Linked DNA regions of Kitasatospora fiedleri. Each later gene encodes a partner of the first gene's protein in a complex. Links are inferred from orthologs where the notes say so. Each region holds a gene or a part of one and is shown on either strand. Other genes may lie near its edges. The genes, in order: trxA and QMQ26_RS01050.

Evidence for each region.
Region 2: the proteins of trxA (region 1) and QMQ26_RS01050 are in contact, whole or in part, in an NMR structure (PDB 2IPA), measured with the Bacillus subtilis proteins. The link is inferred for Kitasatospora fiedleri from one-to-one orthologs.

Annotation. Positions count from the first base shown.
Region 1 is NZ_OX419519.1:3,903,334-3,918,075, reverse strand. Bases 6,402-9,363 are described here. They hold trxA (thioredoxin), read right to left. Parts: upstream 8,065-9,363; coding sequence 7,738-8,064; downstream 6,402-7,737. Other genes in these bases: QMQ26_RS18090 (hypothetical protein), read right to left, coding at 9,282-9,363; trxB (thioredoxin-disulfide reductase), read right to left, coding at 8,160-9,128; QMQ26_RS18105 (GNAT family N-acetyltransferase), read left to right, coding at 6,976-7,593; QMQ26_RS18110 (ParB/RepB/Spo0J family partition protein), read left to right, coding at 6,402-6,858. Also shown: chromosomal replication initiator protein DnaA, read right to left, coding at 1-477; rpmH (50S ribosomal protein L34), read left to right, coding at 907-1,044; rnpA (ribonuclease P protein component), read left to right, coding at 1,064-1,492; membrane protein insertion efficiency factor YidD, read left to right, coding at 1,489-1,803; membrane protein insertase YidC, read left to right, coding at 1,807-2,997; QMQ26_RS18125 (Jag family protein), read left to right, coding at 3,055-3,576; 16S rRNA (guanine(527)-N(7))-methyltransferase RsmG, read left to right, coding at 3,716-4,492; QMQ26_RS18115 (ParA family protein), read left to right, coding at 4,802-5,794; more of QMQ26_RS18110, read left to right, coding at 5,791-6,401; more of QMQ26_RS18090, read right to left, coding at 9,364-10,235; RNA polymerase sigma factor SigM, read right to left, coding at 10,232-11,053; QMQ26_RS18080 (protein kinase family protein), read right to left, coding at 11,182-13,419; murein biosynthesis integral membrane protein MurJ, read right to left, coding at 13,707-14,742. UniProt on the Bacillus subtilis protein: Participates in various redox reactions through the reversible oxidation of its active center dithiol to a disulfide and catalyzes dithiol-disulfide exchange reactions.
Region 2 is NZ_OX419519.1:192,821-207,407, reverse strand. The notes cover bases 5,649-8,455. They hold QMQ26_RS01050 (arsenate reductase ArsC), read right to left. Parts: upstream 7,377-8,455; coding sequence 6,921-7,376; downstream 5,649-6,920. Other genes in these bases: arsB (ACR3 family arsenite efflux transporter), read left to right, coding at 7,809-8,455; QMQ26_RS01045 (ArsR/SmtB family transcription factor), read left to right, coding at 7,504-7,809; QMQ26_RS01055 (glycosyltransferase family 2 protein), read left to right, coding at 5,649-6,700. In the rest of the region: QMQ26_RS01075 (Gfo/Idh/MocA family protein), read left to right, coding at 1-561; QMQ26_RS01070 (C40 family peptidase), read left to right, coding at 828-1,979; QMQ26_RS01065 (FAD-binding and (Fe-S)-binding domain-containing protein), read right to left, coding at 2,064-4,955; QMQ26_RS01060 (hypothetical protein), read left to right, coding at 5,251-5,412; more of QMQ26_RS01055, read left to right, coding at 5,402-5,648; more of arsB, read left to right, coding at 8,456-8,900; QMQ26_RS01035 (maleylpyruvate isomerase N-terminal domain-containing protein), read left to right, coding at 9,058-9,855; QMQ26_RS01030 (hydrophobic protein), read right to left, coding at 9,975-10,145; QMQ26_RS01025 (CsbD family protein), read left to right, coding at 10,276-10,449; QMQ26_RS01020 (AI-2E family transporter), read left to right, coding at 10,707-12,056; QMQ26_RS01015 (acyl-CoA dehydrogenase family protein), read left to right, coding at 12,197-13,366; QMQ26_RS01010 (hypothetical protein), read right to left, coding at 13,478-14,281. UniProt on the Bacillus subtilis protein: Catalyzes the reduction of arsenate [As(V)] to arsenite [As(III)]. In vitro, can dephosphorylate para-nitrophenyl phosphate (pNPP).

The DNA.
Region 1 (14,742 bases):
GTAGTCGTCCCCGCCCCGGCCCGGCCAGCTCCCGGGCGGCGGCCCGGGCTGCTGGTAGCCGGGGCCGCCGCCCGGGTAGGGCTGCTCGGCCCGGACCGGGTAGGGCTGCTCGGCGTGCGCCGGGTACGACGGCTCGGGGCGCGGGTGCGGCCACTCCGGGACGGGCTCGTGGTCGAGGTCCGACTCCGGGTCGGGCTCGCCGGCCGGGGCGGCGGTGGCGTCCACCATCACCGCGATCCGCACCTGGCGGCCGAACTCCTGCGAGATGGCCTCGGTCAGCTGCGGCAGCAGCCGGCCCTCCAGCACCTGCTTGGCGAACTCGTTGGGCGCCGCGAGCAGGGCGGTGTCGTGCATCATCCACATCGGCTGGGTGCGCCGCACCCAGTTCTTGTCCTTCTCCACGACATCGCTGTCGCTGACCAGTCGCTCGACGACCCTCGACCACATCAGGACGAGATCGCTGTTGACATCAGCCACTGGTACACGCTTTCTCGTTCCCCGAGCAGGGGGAGCCAGGCAGGTCAGGACGGGGGGCCCGGGTGCCGCCTCACCGGGGCGGCCACGGGCGGAGAACAAAAGAGACAAGTCCTGCAACGGTAGTCAGCGCGCAGAGCTGATTCAAGTTTCTGTCCACAGGCTGTGGGTAACGGCGTGGCGGCCACCTGGTTTGACCCTCGGACCCGCTCCCGCGTACCGTAACCAGGTCGAGTTGTCGATGGCCGCTGCCGCATGTCCGCGGGTCCGCCCGCTTCCATGACGCGCGCAGCACGGGCGCCGTGGTGGTCCCAGCCCAGCAGATCTGGGTGTCGGGGTCCGGATTTCCCAGTGCAAGGGGAGACCGCGCGGACGCACGGTGACGGCCAAGCGACTCCCCGTCATCCTACGATTCACCCCAGGAGCCCCCGAGTGAGCAAGCGCACCTTCCAGCCGAACAACCGTCGTCGCGCCAAGACCCACGGCTTCCGGCTGCGCATGCGTACCCGCGCCGGCCGCGCCATCCTGGCGTCGCGTCGCGCCAAGGGCCGCAGCGCCCTGTCCGCCTGATCCGCGCAGAGGGTCTGCAGTGCTGCCCACCGAGAATCGGCTGCGGCGGCGCCAGGACTTCACGACCGCGGTGAAACGCGGTCGTCGCGCCGGTCGGCCCCTGCTGGTCGTCCACCTCCACAGAGAGGCGGCGCCCGACACGGGGGCCGACCGGAACAGCGACTTCCACCCGCACGTCGCCGAAGGGTCCCCTTCGGCGCGTGCGGGTTTCGTCGTGAGCAAGGCCGTGGGGCCGGCCGTGGTCCGCAACGCGGTCAAGCGTCGCCTGCGTCACTTGGTCCGAGAGCGCCTGTCCCGGTTCCCCGCAGGTAGCCTGATAGTGGTAAGGGCGCTGCCGGCTGCGGCGACGGCTCCCTACCAGGATCTCGAACACGACCTGGACGCGGCGCTCCGCCGCCTGCTCAGGTCCGAACCGACCGGCAGTGCCCCGACGGGAACAGGGCGATGAAGTACCTGCTGATGGGCCTGATCAGGCTCTACCAGTGGACCATCAGTCCGCTGCTCGGTCCGGTGTGCCGTTATTACCCCTCGTGCTCGCGCTACGGGTACGAGGCGGTTCGCGTCCACGGCGCGATCAAGGGCGGTTGGCTGACCGTCTGGCGCATCCTGCGCTGCAATCCTTGGTCTCCCGGTGGGGTCGACCATGTTCCGCCGCGAAAGCACCCGGTGTGGCACCGCCGGCTGCGCAATCTGCTGAACCCCACGAGCGGGACCGCCGAGCCGGAGCCGGTGGCGAAGCCCGATGTCCAAGGAGTCTGACCGGTGATCCTCGGCTTTCTGAGTCCCCTCTACACAGCGGTGTCCTGGATCATCGTCCAGTTCCACTCGCTGTTCAGCCACGTCTTCGATCCGGACGGCGGCCTGGCGTGGGGCCTGTCCATCGTGATGATGGTGGTCGTCATCCGGATCTGCCTGATCCCGCTCTTCGTGAAGCAGATCAAGGCGACCCGGGCCATGCAGGCGATCCAGCCGAAGATGAAGGCCATCCAGGAGCGCTACAAGAACGACAAGCAGCGCCAGTCCGAAGAGATGATGAAGCTGTACAAGGAGGCGGGCACCAACCCGTTCTCCTCGTGCCTTCCGATCCTCGTGCAGGCGCCGTTCTTCACCGCCCTCTACGGCGTGCTCCACTCGATCGCCATCGACAAGACGATCGGCGTCATCGACACGCCGCTGCTGGAGAGCGCCCAGAAGGCGCGCATCTTCGGCGCCCCGCTGTCGGCCAAGTTCGTCGGCGCGGACAGCATCCAGATCCAGATCGTCTGCGCGGTCATGATCGTGCTGATGTCGCTGTCCCAGTTCGTCACCCAGCGCCAGCTGATGACCAAGAACGTCGACCTGTCGGTCAAGACGCCGTTCATGCAGCAGCAGAAGATGCTGATGTACGTCTTCCCGGTGATGTTCGCCGTGATGGGCATCAACTTCCCGGTCGGTGTGCTGGTCTACTGGCTGACCACCAACATCTGGTCGATGGGCCAGCAGCTGGTCGTGATCCGCAACAACCCGACGCCGGGCAGCAAGGCGTGGGACGAGCGCCAGGCCCGACTGAAGAAGCAGGGCCGGATCAACCCGGACGGCTCGATCCAGAAGGCCGGCCTGGCGGCGATGCTCAAGGGCGGTTCCAAGGGCGGCGCGGCGGCCGACGCCCAGGCGGCGGTCGAGGAGAGCGTGCAGGTGCGCCGGCAGCAGCCGCGCAAGCAGAGCAAGGCGCAGCGGCAGGCGTCCGCGACGACCCACCAGGCGCACACCGGGGAGCACCCGGACGCGCAGGACGGGCAGGACGGGCAGGACACGGCGGCGGACGAGCCGCGAGCCACCCCGGCCGGGGCCGCGTCGGCCGGGAAGTCCGGTACGAAGGCGGGCGGGTCGAAGCCGGGGGCCCAGCCGGGCCAGGGCCAGCGCCAGCAGCCGCGGCGCGGTGGCCAGGGCGGCCAGCGGCCGAAGAAGAAGTAGTCACCCACCCTCGTTCCCGGCCCCACCCGGGGGCCTCGTTTCCGAAGGAGTCCACCTGTGACGGATGGCACCACCTCCGCCGTCGACACCGCCCCGGCCGGTGAGAGCGTCCTCTCGCGTCTGGAGCACGAGGGTGACATCGCCGCCGACTACCTGGAGGGTCTGCTGGACATCGCGGACCTGGACGGCGACATCGACATGGATGTCGAGGGGGACCGGGCGCTGGTCTCCATCGTCAGCGAGGGCGACGACCGGACGCTGCAGCGGCTGGTGGGCCAGGACGGCGAGGTGCTGGAGGCGCTCCAGGAGCTGACCCGGCTGGCCGTGCACCGGGAGACCGGTGAGCGCAGCCGCCTGATGCTGGACGTCGCGGGCTTCCGGGCGCGCAAGCGGGCCGAGCTCGCGGAGCTGGGCGCGGAGGCCGCCGAGCGGGTCAAGGGCACCGGCGAGCAGGTCAAGCTACGGCCGATGACCCCGTTCGAGCGCAAGGTGGTGCACGACGCGGTGGCCGCCGCGGGGCTGCGCAGCGAGTCGGAGGGCGAGGAGCCCCAGCGCTGCGTGGTCGTGCTGCCGGCCTGACGCCGGTGGTGTTGCCGTTCCGGCGTCCGACCCCGCCCGCCTCGCGCGGGCGGGGTCGTCGGCTCTGCGGCGGAGTGGTGTTTCACGTGGAACAGTGCTGGTAGGGCGGGTGGATTCGACGGTGAGCGGAGAGGCAGAGATGGACAGGGACGGCACGGAGTCCGAGGCGCCGCTGGAGGGGCCGGGTCAGGCACCGGAGGCGGCGGGACGGATCTTCGGCGATCGGCTGCCGCTGGCCGTGCGCTACACCGAGCTGCTGGCGACCGCAGGGGTGCAGCGCGGGCTGATCGGTCCGCGCGAGGTGCCCCGGCTGTGGGACCGGCACGTGCTCAACTGCGCGGTGCTGGCCGAGCTGCTGCCCGCCGAGGTCTCGCTGTGCGACGTCGGCTCGGGCGCCGGGCTGCCGGGCATCCCGGTGGCGCTGGCCCGGCCGGACGTGTCGGTGACCCTGCTGGAACCGCTGCTGCGGCGCACCACCTTCCTGGAGGAGGTGGTGCGCGAGCTCGGTCTGGAGAACGTCACGGTGCTGCGAGGCCGGGCCGAGGAGACGATCGGCAAGCTGGCGGTGGACGTGGTGACCGCCCGCGCGGTCGCGCCGCTGGACCGACTGGCCGGCTGGGGCATGCCGCTGCTGCGGCCCTACGGCCAGATGCTGGCGCTGAAGGGCGACACCGCCGAGCAGGAGCTGGCGGAGTCGCGGGCGGCGCTGGCCCGGCTCGGCGCGGTGAAGTGGTCGGTGATCGGGGTCGGCGAGGGCGTGCTGGTGACTCCGACCCGGGTGGTTCGGGTGGAGGCGGGGGAGAGCCCCGGCGGCGTCAAGGCGGCCACCCGGCGGGCCAGGGCGGCCCGGGCCGGACGCGGCGGCAAGGGCGGCGAGAGCACCGGGCGGCGCGGCGGGAGCCGCGGGCGGCGCTGAGCCGGAGCGGGTACGGCGCTGGGCCGGAGCGGGTGCCGGCGGGACCGGGCCGGAGCGGGTGCGGCGGGGACCGCCGGGCCGGGCTGGCACTGGTGTTCGGGGCGGGTGGCCGAGAGGCCGCCCGCCCCGTTTCGGTTCGGACGGGCTCGGAGTGTCGGCCCGGCGGATCATGACATTCCGGGCATCGTGTTTCACGTGAAACGTCGCTTCCTGCTCTCCGGCGTACTGGATCAAGACCGCAACCGGACCCGGGACAGTCATCCGGAGGTGACTGTCGCGGCCCCGGTTTCACGTGAAACACTGACCCCCATGCAGGAGTCGGAGATCGTCGATCAGGTGGATGACACCCCCGTCGCACGGGCCGCGTCCGCCGCCGTCCCGGTTGCCGGGCACACCGGGGAGGCGCTGCCCCGGCCCGCCGCGACCCGGGTGATGGTGGTCGCCAACCAGAAGGGCGGGGTGGGCAAGACCACCACCACCGTCAACCTGGCTGCCGGGCTGGCCATGCACGGGCTGCGGGTGCTGGTCATCGACCTCGACCCGCAGGGCAACGCCTCGACCGCGCTCGGCATCGACCACCACGCCGAGGTGCCGTCGATCTACGACGTGCTGGTCGAGGGCAAGCCGCTGGCCGACGTGGTGCAGCCGGTGGTCGACGTGGAGGGGCTGTTCTGCTGCCCGGCCACCATCGACCTGGCGGGCGCCGAGATCGAGCTGGTCTCGCTGGTCGCCCGGGAGAGCAGGCTGCAGCGCGCCATCGCCGCGTACGAGCAGCCGCTCGACTACGTCCTGATCGACTGCCCGCCCTCGCTGGGCCTGCTCACCGTCAACGCGATGGTGGCCGGCCAGGAGGTGCTGATCCCGATCCAGTGCGAGTACTACGCGCTGGAGGGCCTGGGCCAGCTGCTGCGCAACGTGGAGCTGGTGCGGGCGCACCTGAACCCGTCGCTGCACGTGTCGACCATCCTGCTCACCATGTACGACGCCCGGACCAGGCTGGCCGCGCAGGTCGCCGAGGAGGTGCGGGCGCACTTCGAGAAGGAGGTGCTGGCCACCGCGATCCCGCGGTCGGTGCGCATCTCCGAGGCCCCCAGCTACGGGCAGACCGTCCTGTCCTACGACCCCGGCTCCACCGGCGCGCTCTCCTACCTGGAGGCGGCCCGCGAGCTGGCGCTGCGGGCCGAGGTCGCCAAGCCGACGGTCGGTCGGCACCGGGCGAACGCGGCGGTCGTTCCGCCGCAGAGCGGCGGGGAGACGTCCGCGCCGACGGCACAGCACAGTTCGATGGAGGGCAACCGGTGAGTGGCACGCGCAGGGGTCTGGGCAGGGGTCTGGGGGCGCTGATCCCGGCGACCCAGCCGGCCGCCGGGGGAGCTCCGGCCGAGCCGGCCGAGGCCGCGCCCGTCGCAGCGGCACCGGTGGTGCCGACCGACCGCGGCACGGTGGCGGCCAAGGCCGCCGCGGAGAGCCTGCGGGAGCTGGCCGGTGACCAGCGCCGCAGCGTCCTGGAGGCGGCGCTGGCCCCGGTGAACGGCGCCCGGTTCGCCGAGCTGCCGCTGGAGTCGATCAGCCCCAACCCGCGCCAGCCGCGCGAGGTGTTCGACGAGGAGAAGCTCGCCGAACTGGTCGCCTCGATCAAGGAGGTCGGCCTGCTCCAGCCCGTGGTGGTCCGTCAGACCGGTCCGGAGCGCTACGAGCTGATCATGGGTGAGCGCCGCTGGCGGGCCTCCCGGATCGCCGGGCTGGACGTCATCCCGGCGATCGTCCGGGCCACCGAGGACGACAAGCTGCTGCTGGACGCGCTGCTGGAGAACCTGCACCGCGCCGAGCTGAACTCGCTGGAGGAGGCCGCCGCCTACGACCAGCTGCTGCGCGACTTCGCCTGCACCCACGACCAGTTGGCGAGCCGGGTCGGCAAGTCCCGTTCGCACGTCTCCAACACGCTGCGGCTGATGAAGCTGCCGGTCTCGGTGCAGCTGAAGGTGGCGGCCGGGGTGATCACCGCGGGGCACGCCAAGGCGATCCTGATGGTGCCGGACGCGGAGCGGCAGGAGAAGCTGGCCGAGCGGGTGGTGGCCGAGGAGCTGTCGGTGCGCAGCACCGAGGAGGTGGCCCAGCTGCTGGCGGGCACCGAGCCGAAGCCGAAGAAGGCCCCGTCGCGCGCGGCCCAGCTGCCCTCCCCGGCCTTCGACGAGCTGGCCGGGCGGCTCTCGGACCGCTTCGAGACCCGGGTCAAGGTCGAGGTCGCGCAGCGCGACGGCAAGTTCGGCCGGGGCAAGGTGGTACTGGAGTTCGGTTCGGTCGAGGACCTGAACCGCATCCTGGACAGCCTGGCCCCCGGCGAGCAGGGCCTGTCGCTGTCCTGACCGGCGGTCCCGGACGGCGAACCACGGGTGCATGTTTCACGTGAAACGTGCACCCGTTCCGTTGGGCGGAGCAGACTGGGGTCTGGACGGTTTCCGCCTGGAGGAGGAGGTGCGGGCGTGGGACGGAGGGTCGTTCCGCTGACGCTGGACAACCTCTCGGATCTGCCGAACACCTGCCGCTCCTGTGTTTTCTGGGAGCTCGACCCGGTCAGCGGGCGGGACGCGCAGGACGCCGGCAAGGGGGAGCTGGAGAAGGAGGGCTGGATCTCCGCGGTGCTGCTGGAGTGGGGCTCCTGCGGTCGGGTCGCCTACGTGGACGACCGCCCGGCCGGGTTCGTGCTCTACGCCCCGCCCGCCTACGTGCCGCGCGGACAGTCCTTCCCGACCAGCCCGATCTCGCCGGACGCGGTGCAGCTGATGGTCGCCCGGGTGCTGCCGGACTTCCAGGGGCAGGGTCTGGGCCGGGTGCTGGTGCAGTCGGTGGCCAAGGACCTGGTCCGGCGCGGCTTCCGGGCGATCGAGGCGTTCGGCGCGCAGGGGCGGGAGGTGCCGAGCTGCGTACTGCCCGCCGACCACCTGCTGGCGGTGGGCTTCAAGACCGTCCGGCCGCACCACCGGTACCCGCGGCTGCGCCTGGAGGCGCGCACCACGCTCTCCTGGAAGGGCGACGTGGAGGGCGCGCTGGAGCGGCTGCTCGGCGGGCGGCGGCCGGAACCGGCGCTCCGGCCGCTCTGAGGGAGCCGTTCTCCGCACCGGGACGCCCGCGCCCGGGCGACGGCTCCGGCGCTCAGGGCTTCCTGACGAAGCCCCGGACGGCCCCGGAGACGCGAAGCGGCCCGGACGGGGTCTCCGTCCGGGCCGCCTCGGTGACGGTCGGGCCTACAGGTACTCGGCCAGCTCGCGCAGCAGCGCGGCCTTCGGACGGGCGCCGGTGATGGTCTTCACCAGCTCGCCGCCCTTGTACACGTTGAGCGTCGGGATGGAGATCACGTTGTACGCCGCGGCGGTCTCCTGGTTGGCGTCCACGTCGAGCTTGACGACGGTCAGCTTGTCGCCGTGCTCGGCCGCGATGTCCTCCAGAACCGGGGCGACCTGGCGGCACGGGCCGCACCAGGTGGCCCAGAAGTCGACGAGGACGGGCTTGTCGCTCTTGAGGACCTCGGCGTCGAAGGTGGCGTCGGTTACTTCCTTGGTGGCGCCGGCCACGGGAACTCCTTGGGGTCGGAGGAGAGGTGCGTCAGTGATAACAACGACGGGGGCGGATCTGTTTCTGCTCCCGCCCGGGCGGACCTGGCTGGGCGTCAGACCGCGACGGCGGCGGCCGGGGCCTCGTCCGCGTCGGCCAGCGCGGCCAGGTAGCGCTCGGCGTCCAGCGCGGCGGAGCAGCCGGTGCCGGCCGCGGTGATGGCCTGGCGGTAGGTGTGGTCCACCACGTCGCCCGCGGCGAAGACGCCGGGGAGGTTGGTGCGGGTGGAGGGGGCGTCCACCGTGAGGTAGCCCTCGGCGTCCAAGTCCAGCTGGCCCTTGAACAGTTCGGTGCGCGGGTCGTGGCCGATGGCGATGAACAGGCCGGTGACGGCCAGCTCGCGCAAGTCCCCGGTGTTGGTGTCGCGCAGGGTCAGGCCGGAGAGCTTCGGGTCCCCGTGGATCTCCTCGACCGCGCTGTCCCAGGCGAAGGTGATCTTCGGGTCGGCGAAGGCGCGCTCCTGCATCGCCTTGGAGGCGCGCAGCGAGTTGCGCCGGTGGACGACCGTGACGCTGCGGGCGAAGCGGGACAGGAAGGTCGCCTCCTCCAGGGCGGTGTCGCCGCCGCCGACCACCGCGATGTCCTGGTCGCGGAAGAAGAAGCCGTCGCAGGTCGCGCACCAGGAGACGCCGCGGCCGGAGAGCTTGTCCTCGTTCGGCAGGCCGAGCTTGCGGTGCTGCGAGCCGGTGGCGACGATCACGGCGCGGGCGCGGTGCACGGTGCCCTCGGAGTCGGTGACTGTCTTGATCTCGCCCGTCAGGTCGACCGCGACGACGTCGTCCGGCACCAGCTCGGCGCCGAAGCGCTCGGCCTGGGCCCGCATGTTGTCCATCAGCTCGGGGCCCATGATGCCGTCGCGGTAGCCCGGGAAGTTCTCCACCTCGGTGGTGTTCATCAGCGCACCGCCCGCGGTGACCGCGCCCTCGAACACCAGCGGCTGGAGGGAAGCACGCGCGGTGTACAGCGCAGCGGTGTATCCGGACGGGCCGGAACCGATGATGATCACGTTTCGGACGTCGCTCACTGCATCTCCTGGTCTGCCTGGCGTCCCGCTCGCGCGGGGGAGGGCGGTCTGCTCCGCCGCCCCGGACAACGACTCACCAGTCTCCCGCATTCCCAGGCCCGGCCGCACCAACCGCCCGTGCTCCGGGCGCGCGGGGACCGGCCGGGCGAGGAATCAGGGGGCCGGGACAGAGCTGTGCAGCAGGATCGTCGATCCGGGGCAGTCCGGGGTGGCCAGGTAGACGTCCAGCGGCCCGCCGCCGCCGGGCGGGCGGAACACCAGGGCCAGCACCGGCTGCCCCTGGTAGCGGCCCGGGCCGGTGGCTGCGGGCCGCTCGCCGGGGTGCCCGGCGGCCTCCAGCGCGCAGGACGGGGCCGCGGCCGGTCCGTCGGAGGTGGCCTGGCCGAGCTGGTGCGGTGCCCTGCCCTCCAGCAGCTGCCGGACCTGGGCGGGCAGCCGGTCGGCGGTGAACTCCGGACCGTCCTCCGCACCGCTGCCGCCCGGGGCGACCTGCTGGGGCGCGGTGGTGCCGGTGGTGCCGGCCGTCCCGGCGGTGTTGGTCGGCCGGGAGCCGTCGGCGAGGGCCGGGCTGTCGGCCGCGGTGGAACGGCCGGCGGTGGAACGGCTGGCGGCGCTGTCCTGCCGGCCCGTGTCCTGGCCCAGCAGCGAGCCGCCCAGGCCGACGGCGAGCGCCGCCACCGCGACGGCCGCGGTCGCGAGCAGCAGCCGGGCGCCGCGACGGCGGCGGCGGGCCGGGCGGCCGGGGCCGGTGGCACCGGACGGGGAGCCGGCCGGGGCGGCGGTGCGCGGCGGGGCGGAAGCGGTGCGGACGGCGGGGGCGTTGGGGACGGCCGGTGCGGGCGGCTGCGGGTGGCGCTCGGTGCGGGCGGCGGACTCGGCGGCCAGGGCGGCCGTCAGCCGGTCCGCGACGTCCGGCGGCAGGGCGGGGGCGGGGGCGTCCGCCAGCAGCGCGGGGAGGCCGCACAGGGCCGCGAAGTCCTCGGCGCAGGACGGGCAGTGGGCCAGGTGGGCGTGCAGCGCGGCGGCCCGCTCGGGCGGCAGCAGGTCCTCGGCGAGGTCGGCGAGGGCGTCCGGGTCGGGGTGCTCGGAAGGCGGGTGCGGCGTCATCGCGGGGTCGCATCTCCTTCCAGCGCGGGCGAGGAATCCGTGGATGGGACGGGGGAGGGCGGGTTCGGGTTCCCGCCGCGGGGGCCGGGCGGGGCGGTGCCGCCGCCGTCCGGGCCCGCCGGTGTTCCACGTGGAACACCGGGAGGACGCCGGTCCGGGCCGGTTCCACGTGGAACACCGGCGGACGCGGCGGCCGCTCCCCGTGGAACGGCCGCGGGGCGGACGTCCGGTTCGGTTCCACGTGGAACGGTGCCCGGACCGAGGTGGCGCAGCAGCGGCAGCAGCCGGGCCCGGCCGCGGGCGCAGCGGCTCTTCACGGTGCCGACCGGGACGCCGAGCACCTCGGCGGCCTCGGCCACCGGGTAGCCCTGCATGTCGACCAGCACCAGGGCGGCCCGCTGTTCGGCAGGCAGTTCGGCCAGCGCGTCCGCCACCTCGCGGCGGGTCTCGGCCCGCACCGCGTGGCTCTCCGCGCCCTCGGCGGCGCCCAGCGCGCGCTCCGCGGTGCCGTCCGGCCGCTGGTCGAGCGACTCGGCCCGGCGGACCGCGCAGCGGCGGGCGCGGTCCAGGCAGGCGTTGACCACGATGCGGTGCAGCCAGGTGGTGACCGCCGAGCGGCCCTGGAACCCGGCGGCGGCCCGGAACGCGGAGACCAGGGCGTCCTGGAGCGCGTCCGCGGCCTCCTCGCGGTCGCCGAGGGTGCGCACCGCGACGGCCCACAGGCGGTCCCGGTGGCGGTGCACCAGCAGCCCGAAGGCGTCCGGGTCGCCCGCGGTGTGCCGGGCGAGCAGTTCGGCGTCGGTGGGCTCCTCGGCCATCCGCCCCCTCCTTGCGGTTCGGCCGTCCGCTCCGGCGGCCGTGGGTCACATCGTTGGGGATGCGCCGGAGCGGATCAAGGGGTACGCGGTGTCCGGCGGCATCCGGGGGCGGCGGTCCGGGGCAGCGGTCAGCCGTTGACCTGGACTTCGGCCACCTTCCCGCGGAAGCCGCCACCGTCGTCGTTGGTCGGGACGTTGGTCAGCCAGAGCAGCAGGTACCGGGTGGTGACCGGCTTGGCGGGCTTCAGGGCGACCTTGCTGCCCGAGCCGGAGGCGATCGAGGCGCCGAAGCTGCGGAAGCCCGCGTCGTCGGCGTTCGGGGCGCTGTTGGTGCCGCCCGGCGTGGCCTTCAGCTCCGCCTTGGTGTCGCCGATGAACTGGACGTCCACCGAGTCGACCTCGCGGGCCGAGCCGAGGTCGATCAGGATGCCGGTGCCGGGCCGGTAGGCACCGCCGAACTGGTCGTTGTAGCGCTGGGTGGTCCAGGCGGTGGCCGGGTTGCCGTCGGTGGCGTTCGACAGTTCGCTGCTGTGCTCGTCCTTGGTGTCGCCGAACGCGTTGAACGGGGCGAGCGCGGAGATGGTGAGCTTCTCCCCGGCGGGGGCGGGGGAGACGCCGGCCGGGACGGGCGCGGGGGTGCTGCGGCCGCCGGTGGCGGTGTCCTGGTGGTTGACGTACTGGGCCAGCTGCCAGGAGCCGACCGCCACCGCGGAGAGCGCGACCAGCGAGGCGGTCCACTTGAGCAGGCGGCGCAGCCCGCGGCGGCGCGGGGCGGGGGCTGCGGCGGGGACGGGCCCGGGCGCCGGGGCGGGCTCGGTGCGGGGGAGCGCCTGGGTCGGCGCGCTGCTCGCGTAGCGCGGCCGGGCGGCGGGCAGGGCGCGCAGTACGGGCGGGACGGGCTGCTCGGGCTGCCGGATCTTCGGCATCAGGTCGATCGCCGCGGCCAGCTCGGCGGGGGTGGTGATCGGCTCCTTGTGGTGCGGGGGCTGCTCGCACAGGATGCGGGCGGCGAGCTCCGCGAGGCCCTTGTGGACGCCCGCCCGGACCTGGTCCGGCGGGACGCAGCCGAGGTCCTTGGGCAGCCCCTGGAGGTCGTAGCGGTCCTCCGGGTAGGGCCAGCGGTGGGTGAGCGCCGCGTACAGCAGCGCGCCGATCGCCCGGACGTCGGTCAGTTCGGCGTCCTCGGCGGGCAGGCCGCGCAGCGCCGCGTCCACCGCGATGCCGTTGATCCGGTACTGGCCGCCGTCGGTGCGCAGCACGCACTTGGGGGTGAGCCGCAGGTGCGCCTGGCCGCGCCGGTGGGCGGCGGCGATCGCGTCGGTGACCTGGCGGACCATCTGGTACGCGTCGTACGGCTCCATCGGGCCGTCCGCCAGCAGCTCGCCGAGGTCCCGGGCGCCGGGCAGCCACTCGCGGATGACGTAGACCAGCTCGCCCTCCTGCACCGCGTCCAGCACCTGGACGAAGCGCGGGTCGCCGAGCAGGGCGGCGCTGCGGGCGGCGGTGAGCACCGACTTGGCGCGGCGGTGGCCGGCCGCGAGCAGGTGGACGCCGACGGCGCGGCGGAGCTTCTCGTCGACGGCGCGCCAGCTGGTGAAGGTCTCCGACTCGGAGATGCACTCCTCCAGCCGGTAGCGGGCGCCGATCTTGTCGCCGCTGTGCCGCTGCGGGGCGGGCAGCACGGTGGGCAGGGTGGCGGTGTCGGCGTCCAGGGTCTCGGTGCTGGTGGCCGGGGCGGGCTCGGACGGTTCGACCGGCGGCAGCGGGCGGCGCACGCCACGGGTGCGGGAGGGGCGCTCCGGGCGGGCCCCCTGGGCGGTCAGCTCGGCGTCGATCTCCTGGGCGGAGAGCGGGGCGGTGGCTTCGGCGGGCAGGGCCGGTGCCGGCTCGGCGGCGGGGGCGGCAGGGGTACCGGGGGCGGCCGGGGCGTCGGGAGCGGGGGAGACGCCGGGGGAGGCGGGGGCGCTCTTCGGGGCCGCCGCGCGCAGCGGGGTGGTCTTCGGGTCCGCCTTCGCGGTGCTCTTGCCGTTGGCGCGGTCGCCGTCCTTCGGTTCGGTCCGCGCGCCCGGCTTGGTGCCGCCCTTCGGTTCGGTCTTCGCGCCCGGCTTGGTGCCGGACTTCGCCCCGGCCTTCGCGGAGCCGTTGGCGGCGGCCCGCACCGCGCCGACCGGGGTGCTCCCGGCCGGGCCCTTGGCGGCCGGGCCGCGGTCGGAGTCGTGGTCGGAGTCGTGGTCGGAGTCGTGGTCGGAGCCGTGTTCGGACCCGCGCTCGGAGCCGGCGTCGCGCTCCGCGGCCGCCGGTGCGGCCTCGGTCGCCGCCCCGTCCGCCTCGGACGTGTCGACGATCGCCTTGGTGCCGTCAGCCACCGTGGTCCTGCCTCCCCTTGTGTCGCCCCGGTCCATCCCAGGACGGTCGATGGCTCCGTACCGGAGCGGTCGGCCGTGCAGGGTCAATTGTGCCCACTACCGGACGTCGGGTACGACCTCTGAGAGTGGCGGGAGGTTGCCCGATTGCCCACTTCCGGCGGAACAGCAGACGAATGGGCCGGAACCGGGGGTGTGCCCCGACTCCGGCCCAGGCAAAGCGTACTGAGGTTCCGACGGTTCGTCCTCGTCCGGGTTGACGTCCGGTCAACCGGGGGAGCGCGGGCGGTTCAGCGGCCGAGCCGCCTGCGGACCATTCCGGTGAGGGCGCTCAGCTCCTCGACCCGCATCTTCCGGGCCAGCACCAGGAAGACCGCGAGCTGCGCGCCGCCCGCGACCAGCAGGGTCAGCACGTTGCCGATCCAGCCGTCCAGCACCTGCAGGGCGAGCAGTTCGACGGCCAGGCCGACGGCGGCGGCGGGCAGCGAGGCGATCGCCAGCCGGACGTAGGTCTTGGTGATCCGGGCGGTGTCCAGGTCGCCGACCTTCGCCTTCAGCTTCGGCACCGCGACGAACACCCCGACCGCGTAGGCCAGGCCGTAGCCCAGCGCCATGCCGGTGACCGCCCACTGCGCGGGCAGCACCAGCCAGCACAGCACCGCGGTGGCGGCCTGGGTGAGCGCCACCCAGACGGTGTTGGAGAACGGCGTCCGGGTGTCCTCGTACGCGTAGAAGCCGCGCAGCAGCACGTACTGCACCGAGTACGGGATCAGGCCGAGGGCGAACGCGGAGAGCATGTAGCCGACCGCGGTGGTGCCGTGGGCGACCGCGCCGCCGTTGCCCAGGCCGTAGATCGAGGAGCCGATCACCGGGCCCAGCGACAGGAACAGGAACGCCGCCGGGACGATCGCCACCGCCGAGGTGCGCAGGCCGTACGAGAGGTCGTCGCGGACGGCGCCGGAGTCCTGGTCGGCGGCGGCCCGGGAGAGCCGGGGGAGCACCACGCTCATCACCGAGACGGTGATGACGGCCATCGGCAGCTGCCAGATCAGCAGCGCGTTGGAGTAGGCGGCCAGGCCGACGCCGAGGTGGCCCTCCGCCTCGGCGGTCCGGCCCGAGGCGGTGGCCAGCTGGGTGACCACCAGGAAGCCCGCCTGGTTGGCCAGCACGAACAGGAAGGTCCACTTGGCCAGCCGGGCGGCCTTGCCCAGGCCGTGGCCGCGCCAGTCGAACCGGGGCCGGAACGAGAAGCCCGCCGCCCGCAGGTACGGGATCATCGCCAGCGCCTGCACCGCCAGGCCCAGCATGGTGCCGATGCCGAGCAGC
Region 2 (14,587 bases), 3.7 Mb from region 1 along the record:
GCGATCGGTGACGTGCGTTCCGTGCAGGCCGAGTTCGGGTTCACCGCGGAGGAGGACCCGGCGCACCGGCTGTGGGACCCGGCGGCGGGCGGCGGCGCCCTGCTCGACCTCGGGGTGTACCCCGTCGCGTTCGCCCACCTGCTGCTCGGCGCACCGGAGTCGGTGCAGGCGTGGGCCCGGCTGACCGACCTCGGGGTGGACGCCAACACCGGCATCCTGCTCGGCCACCCGAACGGCGCGACCGCCCTGCTGTCCTGCTCGCTCGACGTGCAGTGCGGCCAGCGGGCCGCCGTGCAGGGCAGCGCGGGCCGGATCGAGATCGAGCGGGACTTCTTCCACCCGGCCGGGTTCACCCTGTACCGCGACGGCGCCGAGCCCGAGACCTTCACCGGACCGGCGAGGACCGGGCACGGCTACGGGCTGGAGGCCGCCGAGGTGATGCGCTGCCTGCGGGCCGGCGAGACCGAGTCGCCGCTGGTGCCGCTGGACTCCACGCTGGCCGTGATGCGCACCCTGGACGCGGTCCGGGAGCGGATCGGGGTCCGCTACCCCGGGGAGTGACCCGCCACACCGACGAGGGGGCTAGGGAGCGAGCGGGCGAGAGGACGCGGGGCGAGGGGGCGCGGGGGCGAAGCGGCGGTGAACGCCGCGCGGCGGGTCCGGGGGAGTGCGTCCGGGGTCTACCGGGCGGCGGGGGTGCGGTGCTTGAATGTCCGCCAACAATCCCCGCCCCCACGACAGTTCGGGACACCCCTGTGACTACGCGCGTCAACCCCGTGCCGCGGTGGATATCCGCACCACTGCGCTGCGCGGTGATCCTCTCCCTGGTGGCTTCCTTCGCGGTCCTCTTCGTCGGCGCCGCCGCCCGACCCGCCCAAGCCGCTCCCGCCTGCGGGGTCCTCTCCTCCGGTGCCGCCCCGCAGGCCGTCGCCGCGGTCGGCGCGGCCTGCGACCAGATCGGCACCCCCTACTCCTGGGGCGGCGGCCACGGCTCGGCGCCCGGCCCCAGCTACGGCAGCTGCGACGCCTCCAACGGCGCCCCCAACGACTGCCACGTGCGCGGCCTCGACTGTTCCGGACTGGTCCGCTACGCCTACTACCTCGCGGTCGGCGCCGACGTGATCAACGGCACCACGTACACCCAGTGGCCGAGCTCCCGCGCCGTCGCCCGCTACTACCGGTCGGACGGGACGGCCCCGCTGCTCCCCGGCGACCTGGCCTTCTTCGGCGGCACCGCCTCCACCATCCACCACGTCGCCATGTACCTCGGCAACGGCTACATCGTCGAGGCCCCGTACTCCGGCGGCTACGTCCGGGTCGCCGCCCTGTCCTCGCACAGCGACTACTACGGCGCGATCCGCCTCTACGGCCCGGGCGGGGGCAGCCCGACCCCGCCGCCGTCGAACGGCGGCCAGTACTGGGTGGACACCTTCGCGAACGCCGCGGTGTACGGCTCGCCCACCAGTACGACCCAGACCGGCACGCTGTACCAGGGCACCAACTACGTGTTCTGCAAGGCGTGGGGGCGCGAGGTGGCGAGCGGGTCGTCGTACAACCACTGGTGGTTGAAGACGGACCCGGACGTGGGGCCGGGTGGTCAGTGGGTGTCGGCGTTCTACCTGTCGCGGTGGGGCAATGACGTGGCCAAGGACAACAGCGGCACGGTGATCCCCGACTGCGCGGGCGGTGGCGCCCCGCCCAGCACCGGCAAGTACTGGGTGGACACCTTCGCGAACGCCGCGGTGTACGCGTCGCCCACCGGTACGGCGCAGACGGGCACGCTGTACCAGGGCACCAACTACGTGTTCTGCAAGGCGTGGGGGCGTGAGGTGGCGAGCGGGTCGTCGTACAACCACTGGTGGTTGAAGACGGACCCGGACGTGGGGCCGGGTGGTCAGTGGGTGTCGGCGTTCTACCTGTCGCGGTGGGGCAACGACGTGGCCAAGGACAACAACGGCACGGTGATCCCCGACTGCTGACGGCGCGCCGCCGGTGAGGCCGCGGCCCGCCCCGCGTGGTGGCGGAGCGGGCCGCGGCCTCACCGGTCCGGGCCCGCTGGGCCCTCAGCTCCCGTCGCTCCCGTCGGCCTGCTCGAAGGCCCGCAGCAGCACCTCCGCCAGGTGCAACGGCCGTGCGCCCGGCTCCAGTTGGGCGATCTGGGTGCGGCAGCTCAGGCCGTCGGCGAGCAGCAGCGTCCCCGGGTCGGCGGCCCGGACGGCGGGCAGCAGGGCCCGTTCGGCGGCGGCCACCGACACCTCCCAGTGGCCCCGCTCGAAGCCGAACGCGCCCGCCAACCCGCAGCAACCGGAGTCGAGTTCGCGGTTGTCCAGGCCCAGCCGGGCGGTGATGCGCCGGTCGGCGCCGGTGCCGAGGACGGCGTGCTGGTGGCAGTGCACCTGGGTCATCGCCGCTCCGGACAGCTCCGGCAGCTCCACCGCCCGCTGGTCCAGGAACTCGTCCAGGAACTCGGCCAGGGTGCGCATCCGGGACGGGAGTTCGGACGCCCCGCCGGGCAGCAGCCGCGCCCAGTCCGCCCGCACGGTGGCCGTGCAGGACGGCTCCAGGCCCACCACCGGGAGCCCGGGCGGCAGTTCGCCCAGGTTGCGCACCGAGCGGGCCACCACCCGCCGGGCCAGGCCGAGTTGCCCGCTGGCGACCAGCGTCAGCCCGCAGCACACCGGCCCGGACGGCAGCACCACCCGGAAACCGAGCCGCTCCAGCACCAGCACGGCCGCCCGGGCCGGGGCCGGGTCCAGGAGTTCGGACATCGAGTCGGGCCACAGCAGCACCGCCGGGGCGTCCGGGTCCGCCGGGTGCGCGGCCCGGTGGGCGCGGAACCAGGCGCTGAACCGGCGCTCCGGCAGCGCGGGCAGCGCGCGGCGCGGATCGACGCCGCCGAGCCGCTTGAGCACCGGCGCGCCGAACCGGCCGCGCAGCACGGCGTTGGCGGCGCGCGGCGCGAGGTGGGCCAGCCGCAGCCAGAGCGGCAGCCAGCCGAACGACAGGTGCGCGGCCGGACGCGGCCGGAACCGGTAGTGGTGGTACAGGAATTCGGACCGGTAGGCGGCCATGTCCACGTGCACCGGGCAGTCGCTCGCACAGCCCTTGCAGCCCAGGCACAGGTCCAGCGCCTCGCGCACCTCGGGCGAGCGCCAGCCGTCGGTGACCAGCTCGCCGCGCAGCATCTCGCCGAGCAGCCGGGCCCGGCCCCGGGTCGAGTGTCGCTCCTCCCCGGTCGCCATGTAGCTCGGGCACATCACCCCGGACGAGGTGTCCACGCACGTGCCGACGCCCACGCAGCGGTGCACCGCCGCCAGCAGGCTGCCGCCGTCCTCCGGGTAGGCCAGGGTGAGCGGCAACTCCCGCCCGGGGAAGCGCAGATCGGAGTCGAGCGGGCGCGGATCGACCAGCAGCCCCGGGTTCAGCAGGCCCTCCGGGTCCCAGATCCGCTTGAACCGGGCGAACAGCTCGATCACCTGCGGCGGGAACATCCGCGGCAGCAGCTCGGCCCGGGCCTGCCCGTCGCCGTGCTCGCCGGACAGCGAACCCCCGTGCGCCACCACCAGATCCGCCGCCTCCGCCATGAACTCCCGGAACTCCTCCGGCCGTTCGCGCAGCGGGAAGTCCAACCGCAGGTGCACGCAACCCTCCCCGAAGTGCCCGTACGGCACCCCGCGCAGCCCGTGCCGCTTCAGCAGGGTGCGCAACTGCCGCAGGTACGAGCCCAGTTGCTCGACCGGGACGGCGGAGTCCTCCCAGCCCGGCCAGGCCGCGCCGCCCGGCCACCCGTCCGGTCCCGGCGGCAGCCGGGTGACGATGCCCGCCCCGGCCTCGCGGATCGCCCACAGCGCCCGCTGCTCGCCCGGGTCGGTCACCAGCACGGCCGCCGCGGACCGCTCCCGCCGCACCGCGTCCGCCAACTGCCGGGCCCGGTCGGCGGCTTCGGCGGGCGTCGCGCCCCCGGTCTCCAGGAACAGCCAGCACGCGCCGTCCGGCAGCCGGTCCAGCACCGGCGGGCGCGGACCGGACGCCAGCAGCGCGGCCACCAGGTCCGCCGCCATCCCCTCGCAGGTCAGCGGCGCCAGCGGGAGCAGCCCGGGGACCGCGTCGGCCGCCGCCGTCTCGTCCGGGTAGCCCGCCACCACCAGCGCCCGGGCGGCCGGCTCGGGCACCAGCCGCACCGTCGCGCCCAGCAACAGCGCGCACGTCCCCTCGGTGCCGGCGACCGCCCGGACCAGGTCGTAGCCGCGCTCGGGCAGCAGCGCGTCCAGCGGGTAGCCCGAACCGCGCCGGGGCAGCACCGGCATCGCCCGGCGCAGCAGCCCCAGGTTGTCCGCCGCCAGCGCCTGCAACTCCCGGTGCAGCCGGCCGACCCGGCCCGGGGCGGCGGCGAGCGCGGCCCGTTCGGCCGGCGGCAGCGGGCCGGTGACGGACAGTTCGGTGCCGTCGGCCAGCAGCAGGTCCAGGCCGTGCAGGTTGTCGGAGGTGCGGCCCCAGGCGAGGGAGTGCGAGCCGCAGGCGTCGTTGCCGATCATCCCGCCGAGCGTGCACCGGCTGTGGGTGGACGGGTCCGGTCCGAAGCGCAGCCCGAACGGCCGGGCGGCGCGCTGGAGTTCGTCCAGCACCGTGCCCGGCTCGACCCGGGCCGTGCGCCGCTCCGGATCGACCTCCAGCACCCGCCCGAAGTGCCGCCGGAAGTCCAGCACCACCGCGCCCGGCCCGATCGCCTGCCCGCCGATGCTCGTCCCCGACCCGCGCGCCACCACCGGCACCCCGTGCTCCCGGCACACCCGCAGCGCCGCCCGCACGTCCGCCCGGTCGACGGGCTTCACCACCCCGCGCGGCACCTGCCGGTAGTTCGACGCGTCCTGCCCGTACACGGCGCGCTCGGCGGTGTCGAAACGGACCTCGCCGCGGACGGCGGCGGCGAGGGCGCGGGCGAGATCGGAGGCCATGCCCCCGATCATCCCAGGCGGGGCCGCGCCCGGGCGGCGGCGGCAGGCCCGGCGGCGGTTGGCGGGGGCTCGGAAGACCTCTCATGTGGACGCGTCATGTGGACGCGCAAGCCGCTCACGTGACGATCGGGGGACGGGCGCGGCCGAACGGCGTAGCCGCCCCGCGTTGCGGGGGCGCACCGCCGTGGTCGGCGGTTAGGTTCTGCCGGGCGGCGCCGTCTTCGCAGGTGCCGCGGTGCCGCTGCGGGCCGGGCCCTGCCGGTCCGCCGGTTCCCGAGCGTTCGAGGAGATGCGCATGTACGGCAACCAGTCACTCGCGGCCACCGGTGCCGGGATCATGCTGTTCGGTGTGAACTGGGCGCTGGGGACGCTCGCCGCCGTCGTGGTCTCCCTGGTGGTGGCCGGTTGTCTGCTGGTGCGCCTGGCCGGCCGGTCGGCTCGCCGCGATGGCAGCTGAGCGCCCGCGCCTGCGGGCGGCCGCGGTCGGCTGCGTCCTGGCGGCGACCGTCCTGTGGACGGGCCTGTCCCACCGTCGGCTCCCCCACCTAGGGCACGCCGGCTTCTTCAACCTCTACACCCTCGCCATGACGGCCCTGGCCTGCGTGTGCATGGCCCTGGCGCTGCCCCCGGCGCGCCGCCGCCCGGACGAACCGGCGCCCGCCGCCGCCGTGCTCGCGGTCATCCCCTCCTACCAGGAGCAGGACGCCGCCGTGCACGCCGCCGTCCGCTCGATCCTGGCCCAGGAGCACCCCGGCACCGTCCGCGTCGTGGTGGTCGACGACGGCTCCACCGTCCCCCTCACCGGCTTCGACCACCCCGACGTGACCTGGCTGCGCACCCCCAACCGCGGCAAGCGCCACGCCCAGGCCGCAGCGCTGCGCGCCACCGACCTGGCCGCCGGCCACGACTTCGTCCTCACCGTCGACTCCGACTCCGTCCTCGCCCCCGGCGCGCTCGCCCGCCTGCTCGACGCGATGCGCGATCCCCGCGTCCAGGCCGCCACCGGCACCATCCTGGCCGCCAACCGGGACGAGAACCTGCTCACCCGCGCCGTCGACGTCAACCTCTTCCTCACCTCCCTCGTCGTCCGCGCCCTGCCCTCCCGCCTGGGCATCGTCAACCCCACCTCCGGCGCCATGTCCCTCTACCGGACACCGGTGATCACCGACAACCTGGAGGACTACCTGACCTCCGGCACCGTCGGCGACGACCGCCGCCTGTGCGAGTACGCCCTGCTGCGCGGCCGCACCGTCAGCGTCCCCGACGCCTACGTCGACACCGCCATGCCCGCCACCGTCCGCGGCACCTTCCGCCAACGCCGCCGCTGGGGCGCCTCCTCCTGGCGCTCGATGTCCTGGGAACTCGTCCACCTCCCCGCCCCCGCAGCAGCCATGCGCGTCGTACAGCTGTGCCGCCTGACCCTGCTCCCCCTGGTCTGCGCCACCCTCGTCGCCGCCGCCACCCGCGCCGTCCACGGCACCGACCCGGGCACCGCACTCGCCGCGTTCGGCATCTGCGCCGCCGCAGAACTCCTCGTCTACGCCCTGCTGCGCCCCGGACTGCGCCCCCACCAGCGGCTCCTGACACCACTCCTGCTGCCCGTCCTCACCGCCCTGATGCTGCTGGTCATCTACCCCGCCCACTACTGGGCCCTCACCCACCTGCGCACCACCGGCTGGCTCACCCGCCAGCCCGCGGCGGCGCCACCCGCCTCCGCCGACACCGCGTCGCAACCGACGGCCTGAAGCACCCCGTCCGGCGACCGCCCCGGACAGGACGGCACGAGTGGTGCGAAGCGCCACCGGCCTACGGGACATCGCCCGTGAAGGCATCCTGTCCGGGGAGTCGTCGGGTGCGGATCAGGGCTGCGGCGATGCGGGGTGAGAGCGGCGAAGTGGTCGGCCTCGCGTTCGTGGCGGCGCGGCAGTCGGCGGAAGGCACCGGGCCGGGCCGCGGTGCGCTCGATCACCCGGTGCCTCGGCCGGGGCGCCGGGAGGAATCGATCTCGGCGATCAGCTCCTCGACGCGGGCGCGGATCGCGTCGCGGATCGGGCGGACGGCCTCGATGCCCCGCCCGGCCGGGTCGGCGAGGGGCCAGTCGCGGTAGTGCTTGCCGGGGAAGAACGGGCAGGCGTCGCCGCAGCCCATGGTGATGACGTAGTCGGAGGACCGGACGGCCGCGGTGGTGAGGAGCTTCGGCCGTCGGTCGGAGAGGTCGATGCCGACCTCGGCCATCGCGGCGACGGCGGCCGGGTTGACCTGGTGGCCGGGCGCGGAGCCCGCGGAGCGGACCTCGACGCGGTCCCCGGCGAGGTGGGTGAGGAAGCCGGCGGCCATCTGGGAGCGGCCGGCGTTGTGGACGCAGACGAACAGCACGGAGACGGGCGGGGCGGCGGCGGGCCGGGCGGCGGCTTCGGACATCGGGGGCGTTCCTTCGCGGACGGGGGAGGGCGGGACGGAAAGGGGCGGGCGGAGCGGAAAGGGGTGGGCGGGGCGGAAAGGGGCGGGGCGGTCGCATCAGCAGCCGCTGATGTGAAAGTATCAGCGCATGGTGATGTCAGTCGACACTGACCTGTTGCGGGTGCTGTCCGACCCGCTCAGGCTGCAGATCGTGACCCTGCTGGCCCGCGAGACCCTGTGCACCACGCACCTGGTGGCGGAGACCGGTGCCCGCCAGACCAACCTCTCCAACCACCTCAAGGTGCTGCGGGACGCGGGCGTGGTGGACACCGAGCCGTGCGGGCGGTTCACGTACTACCGGCTGCGGCCGGAGGTGCTGGAGTCGCTGTCCGCGCGGTTCGCCGACCTGGCCGCCACCGCGCGCGCCCACGGCGACGTGAAGAGGTCCTGCTGATGGTCCGCACCGCGCCCGCCCCGGACACCGCAACCGCCGGGGCGGCGTCCGTCGCCGGGAGGCTGTCGTTCGTCGACCGCTGGCTCGCGGTGTGGATTCTCGGCGCGATGGCCGTCGGCCTCGGGCTGGGGCGGCTGGTCCCCGGGCTGAACGACCCCCTGGCGCAGGTGGCGGTCGGCGGGATCTCGCTGCCCATCGGGCTGGGGCTGCTGGTGATGATGTACCCGGTGCTGGCGAAGGTCCGCTACGACCGGCTCGACACCGTCACCGGCGACCGCCGCCTGATGGCATCCTCGCTGGTCGTCAACTGGGTCGTCGGGCCCGCCGTGATGTTCGCCCTCGCCTGGGCCCTGCTGCCCGACCTGCCCGAGTACCGCACCGGGCTGATCGTGGTCGGGCTGGCCCGCTGCATCGCGATGGTGATCATCTGGAACGACCTCGCCCGCGGCGACCGCGAGGCCGCCGCCGTCCTGGTCGCGCTCAACAGCGTCTTCCAGGTCGTCATGTTCGGCGTACTGGGCTGGTTCTACCTCGACCTGCTGCCCGGTTGGCTCGGCCTGGGCGAGGGCGAGCACCTCGACGTCTCGATGGGGAGGATCGCGCTCAACGTCGTCGTCTTCCTCGGCGTCCCGCTGATCGCCGGGTTCCTCACCCGCCGCATCGGCGAGAGGAAGCTCGGCCGCGAACGCTACGAGAGCAACCTGCTCCCGAAGATCGGCCCCTGGGCCCTGTACGGCCTGCTGTTCACGATCGTGGTCCTGTTCGCCCTCCAGGGGCGGGCCGTCACCTCGCAGCCGCTGGACGTCGCCCGGATCGCGCTGCCGCTGCTGGCCTACTTCGCGCTCATGTGGTTCGGCACCTTCGCCCTCGGCAAGGGACTCGGCCTGAACTACGACCGCACCGCCACCCTCGCGTTCACCGCCGCCGGCAACAACTTCGAACTCGCCATCGCCGTCGCCATCGGGACCTTCGGCGTCACCTCCGGCCAGGCCCTGGCCGGTGTGGTCGGCCCGCTGATCGAAGTCCCGGTCCTGATCGCCCTGGTCCGGGTCGCCCTCGCCCGACGCCCGGCGTTCGCCCCGACGGACTGACCCGGCACCTCGGCGGACCGACCGGCCGCCCCGGCACCCCGGCGGACCGACCGGCCGTTCCGGTGCCCCTCGGCCACGCGGCGAGGCCGGAGCACCCGCCGGCGGTGGGCGGGAAAATCGCTGTCCGGTCGGCGCAGCACGGTGGTAGACATCCGGCGTGGAAAAGAATCTTGAATTCCCGGACCTGCTGGGACTGATCGACGAACGGTCGACCGCCTTCCGCGCCGCGGTCGCCGCCGCGCCCAGCCTCGACGCGCAGGTGCCGACCTGCCCGGAGTGGACGCTGTTCGACCTGGCGAAGCACCTGGGCGGGGGAGACCGCTTCTGGGCCGCCATCGTCGGCGCGGGGCCCGCCGACGGCCCCCCGGCCGAAGCCGTCGCCGCGCGCGCTGCGCTGGAAGTGCCGCGGGAGCGCGAGGCCCTGCTGGCCTGGCTGGCCGCGTCGACGCAGCTCCTGCTGGGCGTCCTGCGCGAGGCGGGCCCGGACGCGGGCTGCTGGGCGTGGTGGAGCGCGCTGCAGACGCCGCGGACCTCCGGCGGAGTCGCCCGGCACCGGGTCCAGGAGAGCGCGGTGCACGCCTACGACGCCCAACTCGCCGGGGGCGCCCCGCAGCCGCTGCCGGCCGAGCTCGCCCTCGACGGCGTCGAGGAGTTCCTGTTCACCTGCGTCGCGTCGCCCAGCGCCTGGCCGCACGAGCCCGCCACCTTCGACTTCCACGCCACCGAGGGCCGCTCCTGGCGCCTCACGGTCGACGGCGACGGCGCCCGCTCCGCCCGCCTCCCCGCGCCCGCCGCCGCGGCCGGTGCGGGCTCGGACCCGGCCGGCGTCTCCGTCCACGGCACGGCCGGCGAGCTGGTCCTCTACCTGTACGACCGCATCCCGGCCGGGTCCCTGCGGGTCGACGGGGACGCCGGGCTGCTCGACCTGCTCCGGGCCTGGGAGCCGGAGGAGTAGGCCGGGGAGTAGGTCGGGGCAGCAGGACGGACCGGCGGCGCCGGTTCATGCCACTGGCCGCTTGGGCCGCCCCGGACGTCCGGGGCGGCCCAAGCGGCCAGTGGCATGACGGGTGCGTCCTACCAGCGGTACCAGCGGTGGCGACCGCCGGAGGGGTGGGCGCCGCGGGCCACGAAACCGACCAGCCAGACCACCAGGACGATCACGGCCACCAGCCACAGGATCTTCACTGCGAAACCGGCGCCGAACAGCAGCAGAGCGAGGAGCAGGACCAGCAGAAGGGGAACCACGACAGCCTCCAGGATCTCGATGTCGCGGCCTCTGCTGCCCCCGGCCACCGCGAATATTCGTGGGAATCTTCCGGTCGGCACGGGGCACCCGGTTGTTCGTCAGCGTGAAACCGGCAGCCAGGAGGCAGAGATGAGCATGGGCGACAAGGTCGAGAACACCGGCGACAAGCTCAAGGGCGCCGTCAAGAAGAACGTCGGCAAGGCCGTCGGCAACGAGCGCCTGGAGGCGGAGGGCCGGGCCGACCAGGCCAAGGGCGACCTCAAGCAGGCCAAGGAGAACGTCAAGGACGCCTTCCGCGACTGAGCGGCTCCCGGCGATCCGGTCCCGGTCCGGCCCGAAACGGTCGGACCCGGACCACCCCGCCGCACGACCCACCGGTCGCGCGCGGCAGACCAGTCGGGCACGGCCCACCAGTCGGGCACGACCCGCCAGCCACCGCTGCGCCGCACGCGCAACGGACACCGACTCCGCCCCGGCGTGATCCCACATCTCCGCCGCGGCGGTGCGGCCGGTGAAGCACGACCCGGCCGAACGGCCCCGGGCACCGGGCACCCTCACCGGTGCGTGCCCGGGGCCGCGCCGCGTCCCCACCCCACCCCATCCTCGGCACCGCTCCGGCCGGTCCCGCCCGCGCACCGGCCGCCTCCGGGGGGCTTCGACTCGCTGCGACGGGGCAACCGGACGGTGCCCACAGCACAGGCCCGCGAGCGGAACGGACCCACGACGATGAAGATGCCACCGGGACTGCGCGTCGTCACCACCGGCGCGGCGGACGGAATCCGCCGCCGACTGCTCGTGCCCCCCGACGCGGCCCCGGCCGCCCCCGTGGCCGACCCCCGCCCTCCGAGGCGCCCGCACGACGCTCCTCGCTCGCCCGCCTGCCCGGGTTCTCCACCGGACTGCGCCTGGCGCTCGGCGCACTGACCGGCTGGTTCCTCTTCCGCCAACTGCTGCGCCTGGAGGAGTTCCTGACGCTGCTGCTGCTGTCCGCCTTCCTCGCGGTCAGCCTGGAGCCGATCGTCGCCGCGCTGTGCCGGCGCCGGCTGCGGCGCGGCTGGGCGGTGGCCGCCGTGCTCGGCGTCTTCCTGCTCCTGACCACGGGCTTCCTGCTGCTGGTGGTCCCTCCGGTGGGCCAGGAGGCGGGCGTGCTGGCCCGCCGCATCCCGCTCTGGCTGGACCAGGTGCACGACCACCACTCGGTCCTCGGCCGGATCGAGGACCGCTTCCACCTCGCCGAGCAGGCCAAGAACGCCCTCGGCGGCAGCGGCGGACCCGGCCTGATGGGTGGCGTCCTGGGCGCCGGACGGCTGCTGCTCGACACCGTCACCTCGGTGACCGTGGTCGCCACCGTGACCCTGTACCTGATGGCGGGCATGCCCGACATCAAGGAGTTCTGCTACCGCTTCGTGCAGGGCAGCCGCCGCGCCCGGGCCCGCGAACTCACCGAGGAGATCCTCACCCGCACCGGGCGCTACATGCTCGGCAACCTGGTCACCTCGGTGATCGCGGGCCTCGCCACCGCCGTGTGGTGCGCCGCGGTCGGCGTGCCGTACGCCGCCGCCCTCGGCGTGTTCGTGGCCCTGATGGACCTGGTGCCGATCGTCGGCTCCACCATCGGCGGCATCGTCGTCAGCCTGGTCGCGCTCGCGGTCTCCTGGCCGGTCGCCCTCGCCACGGCCGGTTTCTACATCGGCTTCCGGCTGCTGGAGGACTACCTGATCATGCCGCGGACGATGAAGTTCGCCGTCGACGTCCACCCCTTCGTCACCATCGTGGCCGTCCTGGTCGGCGGCGCGCTGCTGGGCATCGTCGGCGCACTGGTCGCCGTCCGGCCGCGGTCGCCCTCGGCCTGCTGCTGGACGAGTTCGTCTTCCCGCACCTCGACCACCGCTGACCGGCCCGGTCGGTGACCGGCGCGCCGACCGCCGCCGGCCGGAAGGCCGGAACCGGACGGGCACCGGGGGACGGGCGGCGTCGAAGGGCGATCAAGGGGTAGGCGCACCCGGGGGCGGCACCGTCGCCGCCCCGTCGCCGAACCGAGGAGCACACCATGACCGACACCGTGCTGGCGGAGGACCTGTACCGGTTCGAGGACCTGCTGGCCCCCGAGGAGGCCGAGGTGGTGCGGCGGGTCCGCGACTTCCTGGAACGGGAGGTCGCCCCGCACGCCGACGAGTGGTGGGGCCGGGCCGAGTTCCCGCACCAGCTGATCCCCCGCTACGCCGAACTCGACATCTGCGGCCTCGCGTACCGGGAGAAGCCCGCCAGCAGCCTGCTGAACGGCTTCATCGCGCTGGAGATGGCCCGGGTGGACGCCTCGATGGCCACCTTCTACGGCGTCCACTCCGGACTGGCCATGGGCAGCATCGCCCGCTGCGGCTCCCCGGAGCAGCGCGAGCGCTGGCTCCCGGCGATGGCCCGGATGGAGCAGATCGGCGCCTTCGCGCTGACCGAGCCGCAGGGCGGCTCCGACGTCGCCGCCGGGCTCCGCACCACCGCCCGGCGCGAGGGCGACACCTGGGTGCTGAACGGGGCCAAGCGCTGGATCGGCAACGCCACCTTCGCCGACCTGGTGGTGGTCTGGGCCAGGGACGAGGAGACCGACCACGTCCTGGGCTTCGTGGTGCAGGGCGACAACCCGGGGTTCAGCGCCACCCGGATCGAGAACAAGATGGCGCTGCGCACCGTGGAGAACGCGGACGTGGTGCTCACCGACTGCCGGGTCCCCGAGGCCGACCGCCTGCAGCGGGCGGAGGGCTTCCGCGACACCGCCGACGTGCTGCGGCGCACCCGGAGCGGGGTGGCCTGGGAGGCGGTCGGGGTGATGCTCGGCGCCTACCGGATCGCGCTGGACTACACCCGTCGGCGCGAGCAGTTCGGCGGCCCGATCGCCCGCTTCCAGCTGGTCCAGGACCTGCTGGTGCGGATGCTCGGCAACGCCACCTCCTGCCTGGGGATGGTGGTGCGGCTGGCCCAGCTGGAGGACGCCGGCACCTTCCGGGACGAGCACTCCGCCCTGGCCAAGGCGTACTGCACCACCCGGATGCGGGAGACCGTCGGCTGGGGCCGCGAACTCCTGGCGGGCAACGGCATCGTGCTGGACTACAGCATCGCCCGCTTCGTCGCCGACGCCGAGGCGCTCTACTCCTACGAGGGCACCCGGGAGATCAACACCCTGATCGTCGGCCGGGCCGCCACCGGCATCGGCGCCTTCGTCTGATCCCGGCGGCCCCGAAGGAACCGGAGACCCGAAGCCCCGGACGGCGGACCGGGGTTGACGGGCGGTCACCACTCCCTGACGGGCCGGACGGGCCGTCGACTCGACCTGCCGTCAGGAGCTTTCCGGTGAGGTGGTGTGCTGCTGCGGGATCACCGGCAGCGCCGGGTCGGCCAGTGGGGGCAGCGGGGCCGCCACCGGCGCGGCGGCGGTGGCGGCGGGAGCGGTGGCGGTCGTGACGGGGGCGGCCGGGGGCACCGGCTGGATCTTGTCGTCGCGTTCGTCGTCGCCCGCGCCGTCCTTGGTGGTCAGGACGGTGTCGAACACCTCGCGGAGCTTGTCGGTGGCCTGCTTGGAGAACAGCCCGCACAGCCCGGCGATCCCGGCGAAGCCGTAGGGGTTGGTGGCGGTGCCGTCGGTGCCGTTGGCGAACAGGCCGCCGCGCAGCAGGAAGTACACCAGCAGGGCGAGCGCGCCGCCGATCGCGGTGCGCAGCAGGTACCAGGGCAGCCAACTGGGCAGCAGCTGCCGGTTGCCGGCGTAGGTGGCGAAGGAGGTGGCGGCGTGCACGAAGCTGCCCAGGCCGCTGGCGGCGAGCACGGCCAGCAGCATCGCGGTGTTGGAGGTCAGGTGCCAGGGGCCGAGGCCGAGCACCGTCCACGACATCGGGTCGCCGGTCGGGGCGTGTTCGGCGGTCAGCGTGGTGAGCGGCGTCCAGACGCTGATCAGCACCGCCATGCAGGCGAACGCCTCGACCAGCAGCAGCGCTCCCAGCGGCAGCAGCGTCCAGCCGGACAGCTGCCGCTGGGGCGGCAGTTGGCCGGACGGTTCCGGGGTCGGCCCGCCGGCGGTCCTGGACGCGTCGGTGGTCGACGGGTCCGGGGTCGGGGCCGCTGACGGGGAAACGGAGGAGGACATCGGGGAGTTCGCCTTCCGGTCCGGTGGTGCCTGCACGGAACTGGGCGCGGTGAGCTGGGCGCAGGGGCGGACGCCAACTGTCCGCGGGGACGGACTCTACCCTCCGCACCCGTCCGACGGTGCGTCAGGACGCGGCGTGGGACGCGCCGGGACGTGCCGGGCCCCGTCGGGAAACGGCGGGCGACGGGGCGCGACGGGGTGCGCGGTGGAGCGGACGGGGCGTCAGGGCGTCGGGCCTCCGCGCCCCCGTGCGCCCGATTCGGTCCGCTCCGGCCTGTCCGCTCCGCGCGCGGCGGTTCAGCGGCG